DNA from 2 places in the Anaerostipes sp. PC18 genome. Region 1 is predicted to be linked to the other one. Evidence: riboswitches for the same ligand, from Rfam matches in the RefSeq annotation. Region 1 holds a riboswitch; the other holds the start of a gene.

Region 1 (3,952 bases):
CTATGAAAAATGTAAAAGAACGTTCTGCAAAAATTTACGATAAAAAGGCTGAAAATTATGAAAAGACCATCAGCGGTAAGATGGCGGCTTCTCTGGAACAGGAGATGATCAAAAAGATATGTGTCCGCGACAATGATAAAATTCTGGATGTGGGATGCGGGACCGGAGCGTTGCTCGCCGGACTCACACGCTGGAGAAACGCTGAAGGATATGGAGTCGACATCTCCGGAGAGATGATCCGCAGGGCCAGTGAAGATTATCCCGACCTGCATTTCCAGGTAGGCAGCAGCGATGACCTGGATTTTGAGGACAATACATTTCGCATCATAACTGTGTGCAGCGCATTCCATCACTTCCCCGACCAGGCGGAGTTCATTCAGAAAGCGGCCGATCTCCTGACTCCTGGCGGAAGGCTTTACATCGGTGTCGTTGCATTCCCGGAGGTAATAAGAATCACCGGCAACGTGGCGGACAGGCTTCTTCCTTCCTGTAAGGTGAAACGGCCGTCCACTCATGAAATTCTTGGCATGTTCAAGGCAGCGGGACTCACAAAGTTTCGTGTACATAAGCTGAAAAAACTGCTGTTGATCTCTGCAAAGAAACCTTTGCCTGAGGATTAAGCAGTCCAAACATACATACCGCAAGACACGCTTTAGCGGCGTGTCTTTTTCATCAGCTGAATCGTCCATGATTTTCTGTCTACATGAGCATTGCCTGGAAGATCAGGATCATAGTGATGCCAAGTGAAATCAGCAGGACTGAACGGTAAAAATCCTTCATTTCTTTTAGTTTATCTTTTTTTATTTTTTTCTTCATTTGTAGATTCTCCTTACATCCGTATTTAATAATTAGACGTTTTGGGCAGCATAAAAGTTGTGCCTGTTTCATCATTTGTTTTTATGGTTCCCAGATAGTGCACTCTTTATGTTTTTTGCTTTCTCACAGAGAAAGGACAAAGTGGGCAAGCCCACACCTCATCTCCCCAGCCCCTCACTCTTTGAGGGGCTTGACAACTTTGCGTGCCAGATGCAATTTGCCGCAGGCAAATAATTTCCTTACGCATCTGTGCACAACCCGCGGAGCGTTTTTATTTCATAGGGAAGGTCATAGAACTTTCCTATGAAATGAAATAAAAGAGGAAAGTTTACAGAATACACCTGTAAAATTCCCTCTTTGTATTTTGATATGTAATCGTCTGCAGTTACCGGAGGAGCAGCAGGAAGGCCAAAAGCATCAGAATCCCTGCTGTTATGAGCAGCAGAGACCTATAAAAATAATTGATCTACCATACCGTATGCCTCTTTGAAATCTTTTTCATCCATACCATCTCCTTCACTTTCTGCCCCTCTCAGCCGTGTTGGAAATAAAATGTATTGTTATAAATTTTTAAAACCTTTGTAACTTTATTATACCTATTTTTACAACAAATATCAACGAAAAAAGTAGTTAACTTTTTATATGTTTATTTAGTAAATATTACCTCTCTACTCCAGCCATTTCAAAAACCAGGGCAGCTTCTCTTTCTTCCTTTCCAGCTTTTTCACTCCTTTTTTTCCTACCTGCTGCTCCAGTTTTTTTCTGGTATTTTCGTCTTTTGCCGCTTCACTCTCTTTGGTAATGCAAAGGTCCGGAAACATGACACACCACCAATTATGTCCACTGGCATTTCCGAGATCAATTCTCAGTGCATCGTAGGTTCCCTCGGGAAATACGTAGCTGCCATAGTCTTTTTCGGGAAACTTCTCTCTGGTCAGATAGACTTTGACCGGAAGATCCCTTCCCCTCTTTTGCAGCGTGGCCTTTGCCACTTTGGCAATATCCTTTTTCCGGCTGTCAAGGATTCTCTTTGCATCTTCTTTTGTTTTGGCCTGCTCCATACAGGGCTTCAGATATGCCACTACCTGATCCCTGACCAGGAGTTTCTCTGCCTGGTCTTTCCTGCTGTTACTATTTGCCCGTATATGGAACCGCACGACTCCCTGTTTTATTTTCTGATCCGCTTTGTCGTCTTCCTCTTTTGCCCAGACCACAGAGAAGATCACTGCGGCGGCAAGGAAAAACATCCAAATGTTTGATTTCTTCTTCATACTATGAACATGCCCGGATTTTCTGAATTTTAAACATGAAAACTTTTATCAGATACCCGGTAGACAGGCAGAAGCATCCAGGTTATGATGGAGCCGGCTAAAAATTTTACATTAAATATTTCGATTCCGGGGTTGACATTCCGGTGCCAGGTATAGTATTTTAAAGACATAAGTCATATGACTGACGGACAAGTGGAGTTTACCACAGGAAGTATGACAATGAATTTTTAGCCGACCGTCTGGGCACTCTGCCTGGACGTGCGGCTTTTTTTATTTCACAGGAAAGTTCTACGACCTTCCCCATGAAATAAAAACGCTCCGCGGGTTGTGCACAGATGCGTAAGGAAATTATTTGCTTTTGGCAAATCGCATCTGGCACGCAAAGTTGTCAAGCCCCTCAAAGAGTGGGGTGTTGGGAAGATGAGGTGTGGGCTTGCCTACTTTGTCCTTCCATAAACCGCTTATACTCGTATCCCAGGCAGCCAATCAACATTTTTACAGGAGGTTCCTATGATTGTTGGACACATCCATTCCATGGAATCCATGGGATTAGTGGACGGCCCGGGCATCCGCAGCGTAGTCTTTTTCCAGGGCTGTGCCCTTCGGTGTAAGTTCTGCCATAACCCCGACACCTGGGAGTTTCAGGGCGGTGAAGAGATAACTCCGGAGGCACTGGTGAAAAAGATTTCCCGCTTTAAGCCGTACTTTAAACAGAACGGCGGAGTGACCTTTTCGGGCGGAGAGCCGCTGATGCAGCCGGAGTTTTTGCTTAAGACCCTGAAACTCTGCAGACAGGAAGGTATCCATACGTGCATTGACACCGCAGGCTTCGGACAGGGAGATTATGATGAGATCCTCTCTTACACGAATCTGGTACTTTTAGACCTCAAAGAAATAACCGAACTGGCTTACGAGTCTATGACAGGAAGACCGATGGAGCGGTTCAACGAATTTCTAAAGGCATTGGAACAAAACAGCACGAAACTATGGATTCGCCATGTCGTAGTTCCGGGACTTACAGACAGCGAAGAGCACATGCAGGAATTAAAGGAATACATAGACCGCATACCAAACGTAGAAAAGGTAGAGCTTCTTCCCTATCATCTGCTCGGTGCCAACAAATATGAGGTAATGAATCTTTCTTACCCACTCAAAGGAGTTCCGGCAATGGACAAGGAACGTACCAAACAACTTCAAAAAACCTATTTTGATCAATACGGAGGAAAACAATGTTAAAAGAATGGAATGGCTTTAAAGATGGAAAATGGACAAAGGAAACCAACGTAAGGGACTTTATACAGAAAAATTATACGTTATATGAGGGCGATGACTCTTTCCTGGCAGGTGTTTCAGAAAAAACGGAAAAAGTGTGGAACAAATGCGAAGAACTGCTTTCCGAAGAAACAAAAAAAGGCGGAGTTTTAGATGTAGAAACTGACATCATCTCCGGCATCACAAACTTCGCTCCCGGATATATCGACAAAGAAAATGAAGTCATCGTCGGTCTTCAGACAGATGCTCCGTTAAAACGTATCGTAAACTTATACGGCGGAAAGAGAATGGCCCATTCTTCTCTGGAGCAGTACGGATACAAGCTGAATCCGGAAATTGACCGTCACTTCAATGAATACCGCAAGACACACAACGAAGGTGTCTTTGACGCTTATCCGCAGCGCACAAGACTTGCAAGGACTGCCGGTCTTTTGACAGGGCTTCCGGATGCATACGGACGAGGACGTGTAATCGGAGACTACCGCCGTGCCGCCCTCTATGGAATTGATTATCTCGTTGAAGAAAAGAAACGTGATCTGGATGCCTTAGACGGACCGATGAGCGAAGACCGCATCCGTGCAAGAGAGGAAGTA
Region 2 (3,952 bases), 650 kb from region 1:
AGTGACGGTATTATCGAGTCTTTGATAGGTGTAGTTTTTTGGTTTATACTGATAGATAATTATAAGGCTGTCTGGACTTATATATAAATACTGTATCTATGGTGGTGCCTTGTTCATGGCTCCATCCGGGACCCTTAGAATATTAGCTCTGTCTATGTACCCGGTCAGAGTCGGCACTAACAACGCGATCAGGATCGCCAGAATAACCAGCATGACGATTAATTCAACTAAAGTAAAGCCTCTTTTGTTTCCTTTTAAACGATTCATATAAACCCCATCCTTTGTCGTTTGTTTTTCTTAATTTATCACAGGAGAATGAAAATATATAGTCAACTGAGACAACTTGTGATATGATAATCCTACAAATGTAGGATTATTGAAAGGGGCAAATGATGAAGAAAAGTTTTTGCGGTGTTTATGGCTGTCAGTTTGATGTCGGCCACACTGCAGGTATTCGTAAATGGTAATCAGTCAGAAACTAAGCAGAAGAAGGAACAAGGAGAAGAGAACAGCTGGCGTTATAAAAACGGTATACCGATATATTCCGGACAGTCTTTCAGCAGATCTTCAAAAACATATTCAAATGCCTGGAATAAAGTCAACGGCATGTTTGTCAATGATCTGGGAAATCCGATTCCGGGAGCAGTGAAGAAGGGGATAGATGTCAGTCAATATCAGGGGACGATTGACTGGGAGAGGGTGAAAGCATCAGGTATTGATTTTGCTATTATCCGGTGTGGCTACGGAATGAATCAAACAGACCAAGACGATAATCAATGGCTGCGGAATGTATCAGAATGTGAGCGTCTGGGTATCCCCTATGGAGTTTACCTTTATTCCTATGCAAATACAGTAGAAAAGGCCAGAAGTGAGGCAGATCATGTAATTCGTCTGATTGAGGATAGAAAATTATCATATCCTGTTTATTACGATTTGGAGGAGGATTCTTTATCAAAGCTTTCAAATTCCAAATTGGCACAGATTACAGAGACTTTCACCGGAAGATTGAAGGCGAGCGGTTATAGCAATGTAGGGATATATGCAAATAAAAGTTGGTTTGAAAAGAAATTGACAGACAAGATATTTCAAAAGTATCCCAGATGGATTGCACAATATAATAGTTTATGTACTTATTCCGGAAGCTATGTTATGTGGCAGTGTACGAATAAAGGTACGGTAAATGGCATTAACGGAAATGTGGATATAAACTTCCTGATCAGCAGTATTCCGGCAAAGAGTATTAAACTGAGCAAAAAGTCTCTGTCGCTGAAGAAAGGTTCGTCCTGTATACTGAAAAGTTACATAGAACCTGAGAACTCATATCCGGCAGTTAAGTGGTCCAGTTCCAGTTCGTCTGTGGCATCCGTCAGTTCGTCAGGCAAAGTGACGGTCAAAAGGGTAGGGACAGCGGTTATCTCCGGAAGAACAGGAAACGGAAAAAAGGCTTCCTGCAAAATTACGGTGATCCCAAAGACGAATAAAATAAAGAAACTGAAAAAGAGCGGATCAAAGGGGATTAAAATAATATGGTCAAAAATTTCCGGTGTGTCCAAATATCAGATTTATATGTCCGGGAAAAAGTCCTCCGGATTTAAAAGAATTGCAACCGTATCTGCAAAAAAAGTATCTTATACAAAAGGCAAGCTAAAAAAGAAGAAAAGATATTATTTTAAAATCAGATCGTATCAGACCATAAAGAAAAAGAAAATTTACAGTAAATTTTCCAAAGTAAAATCTCTCAAACGGTGATCTAAAGATATTCCTCTTGTAAAAATGGCTGCTTTAGTGTAGATTAGCCTTACAGTCATTAAACATCAGGAGGATAAAGATATGATAATTGCATTGATCGCACATGACAAGAAAAAAGACGAGATGGTGGAATTTGCAAAGAAGTATAAAGAGACATTAGCAAAATATGACTTGGTCGCAACCGGCACAACCGGAAAACGGGTAGAGGAAGCCACAGGACTTCCGGTGAAGAAATATCTTTCAGGACCGTACGGCGGAGACCAGCAGCTGGGAGGCAGGATTGCAGAGGGAAAGATCGGACTGGTCGTTTTTTTCCGGGACCCACTGACCGCACAGCCTCATGAGCCTGACGTGTCTGCACTGCTTCGTGTCTGTGATGTGCACAAGGTACCGGCAGTCACCAATACTGCGGCTGCAGAACTGATGATTCAGATGTTTTAGCTGTCAGGACTGAGTATTTTGACTTGAAAAATGACAGATCATAGTGTATATTTATTTTGAAAGCTGTGCGACTGGCGGATAGTGGAGAAACCACGGGGAGCACGGCAGCAGAAATGCCGGCCGCCTGGGCAACTTTTATTCAGTATGCCCAGGCGGCCTCTTTTATTACATTGAAAAGGTCTGCGAACCTTTCGTATGGAATAAAAACCTCTCCGCAAAGCTGCACACAGATACAAAAGGAGGATGCAAGGCAATGAAGATGTTGTCATTAGAAAACGAGTTAAAAGGGAATTCATATCCTGGAAGAGGAATTGTGATCGGAAAATCACCAAACGGGGCCTATGCAGTGACTGCATATTTTATCATGGGAAGAAGCGGGAACAGCAGAAACCGTGTGTTTATCGAGGATGGAAAAGGCATCCGGACACAGGCTTTTGATCCATCAAAACTGAGTGACCCGAGCCTTATCATCTATGCTCCGGTTAAGGTACTTGGAAATAAGACGATAGTGACCAACGGAGACCAGACGGATACAATCTACGAACTCATGGATAAACAGCAGACATTTGAACAGGCATTGAGGACGAGAGAGTTTGAGCCGGATGCACCGAATTATACTCCGCGTATTTCAGGCATTATGCATGTGGAAAACGGAACCTACAACTATGCAATGTCTATTTTAAAGAGTAATAACGGCAATCCGGATGCATGCAACCGCTATACATTTGCCTATGAGAATCCGGTAAGCGGAGAGGGACATTTTATCCACACCTATATGCAGGACGGAGATCCGCTTCCAAGTTTTGAGGGAGAGCCTAAATTAATCGTTTTAGACGATGATATTGATGCGTTTACAAACCGTGTATGGGAAAGTCTGAATGAGGACAACAAAGTATCTCTGTTTGTGCGTTATATCGATATCAAAACAGGAGAATATGAAACAAGGATCGTGAACAAGAATCAATAGGAGGAGACCATGAAGGAATTAGAGTTAAAATACGGATGCAATCCAAACCAGAAGCCGTCAAGAATTTACATGGAAGACGGTGAACTGCCGATCAAAGTGTTAAGCGGTAAACCGGGATATATTAATTTCCTTGATGCATTAAACGGCTGGCAGCTGGTGAAGGAACTGAAAAAGGCGACCGGTCTTCCGGCGGCAGCTTCCTTTAAACACGTTTCTCCCGCTGGCGCGGCGGTAGGTCTTCCGATGACCGATGTGGAAAAGAAGATTTACTGGGTAGATGACATGGATATGGAATTTACTCCTCTTGCCAATGCGTATGCCAGGGCGAGAGGTGCCGACCGCATGTCTTCTTTTGGAGATTTCATTTCACTTTCCGATGTGTGTGATGCGGCAACGGCCAAGATTATAAAAAGAGAGGTGTCTGACGGAGTGATTGCTCCGGGATACGACGCAGACGCACTTGAAATTTTAAAAGAAAAGAAAAAGGGAAACTACAATGTGATCGAGATCGATCCGGATTATGTGCCGGCTCCGGTAGAGCGCAAAGAAGTGTTTGGTGTTACCTTTGAACAGGGCAGAAATGAACTGAACATTGATAAGGATTTCTTTAACGATATCGTGACGGAGAATAAGGAACTGCCTGATTCTGCCAAAATCGATCTGGCGATTGCAATGATTACATTAAAGTATACCCAGTCTAATTCAGTATGCTACGCAAAGGACGGACAGGCGATCGGCATCGGTGCGGGACAGCAGTCCAGAATTCACTGTACCCGTCTGGCAGGACAGAAAGCC

The links. Region 1 has a riboswitch for ZMP and ZTP ahead of pflA (pyruvate formate-lyase-activating protein). Riboswitches for the same ligand answer to the same signal wherever they lie in the genome.
Region 2: it holds a riboswitch for ZMP and ZTP, as region 1 does, so the genes downstream of both, P8F77_RS13665 (IMP cyclohydrolase) here and pflA (pyruvate formate-lyase-activating protein) in region 1, are expected to answer to the same signal.

Annotation. Positions count from the first base shown of each region.
Region 1 covers NZ_CP121164.1:3,158,920-3,162,871, forward strand. The annotation lists gene P8F77_RS17010 (class I SAM-dependent methyltransferase) at 3-620, shown strand; gene spoIIR (stage II sporulation protein R) at 1,485-2,087, opposite strand; ZMP/ZTP riboswitch at 2,255-2,339, shown strand; gene pflA (pyruvate formate-lyase-activating protein) at 2,598-3,323, shown strand; gene pflB (formate C-acetyltransferase) at 3,317-3,952, shown strand, end outside.
Region 2 covers NZ_CP121164.1:2,512,169-2,516,120, reverse strand. The annotation lists gene P8F77_RS13680 (type II secretion system protein) at 97-267, opposite strand; gene P8F77_RS13675 (glycoside hydrolase family 25 protein) at 418-1,749, shown strand; gene P8F77_RS13670 (methylglyoxal synthase) at 1,831-2,190, shown strand; ZMP/ZTP riboswitch at 2,248-2,327, shown strand; gene P8F77_RS13665 (IMP cyclohydrolase) at 2,444-3,157, shown strand; gene P8F77_RS13660 (phosphoribosylaminoimidazolecarboxamide formyltransferase) at 3,167-3,952, shown strand, end outside.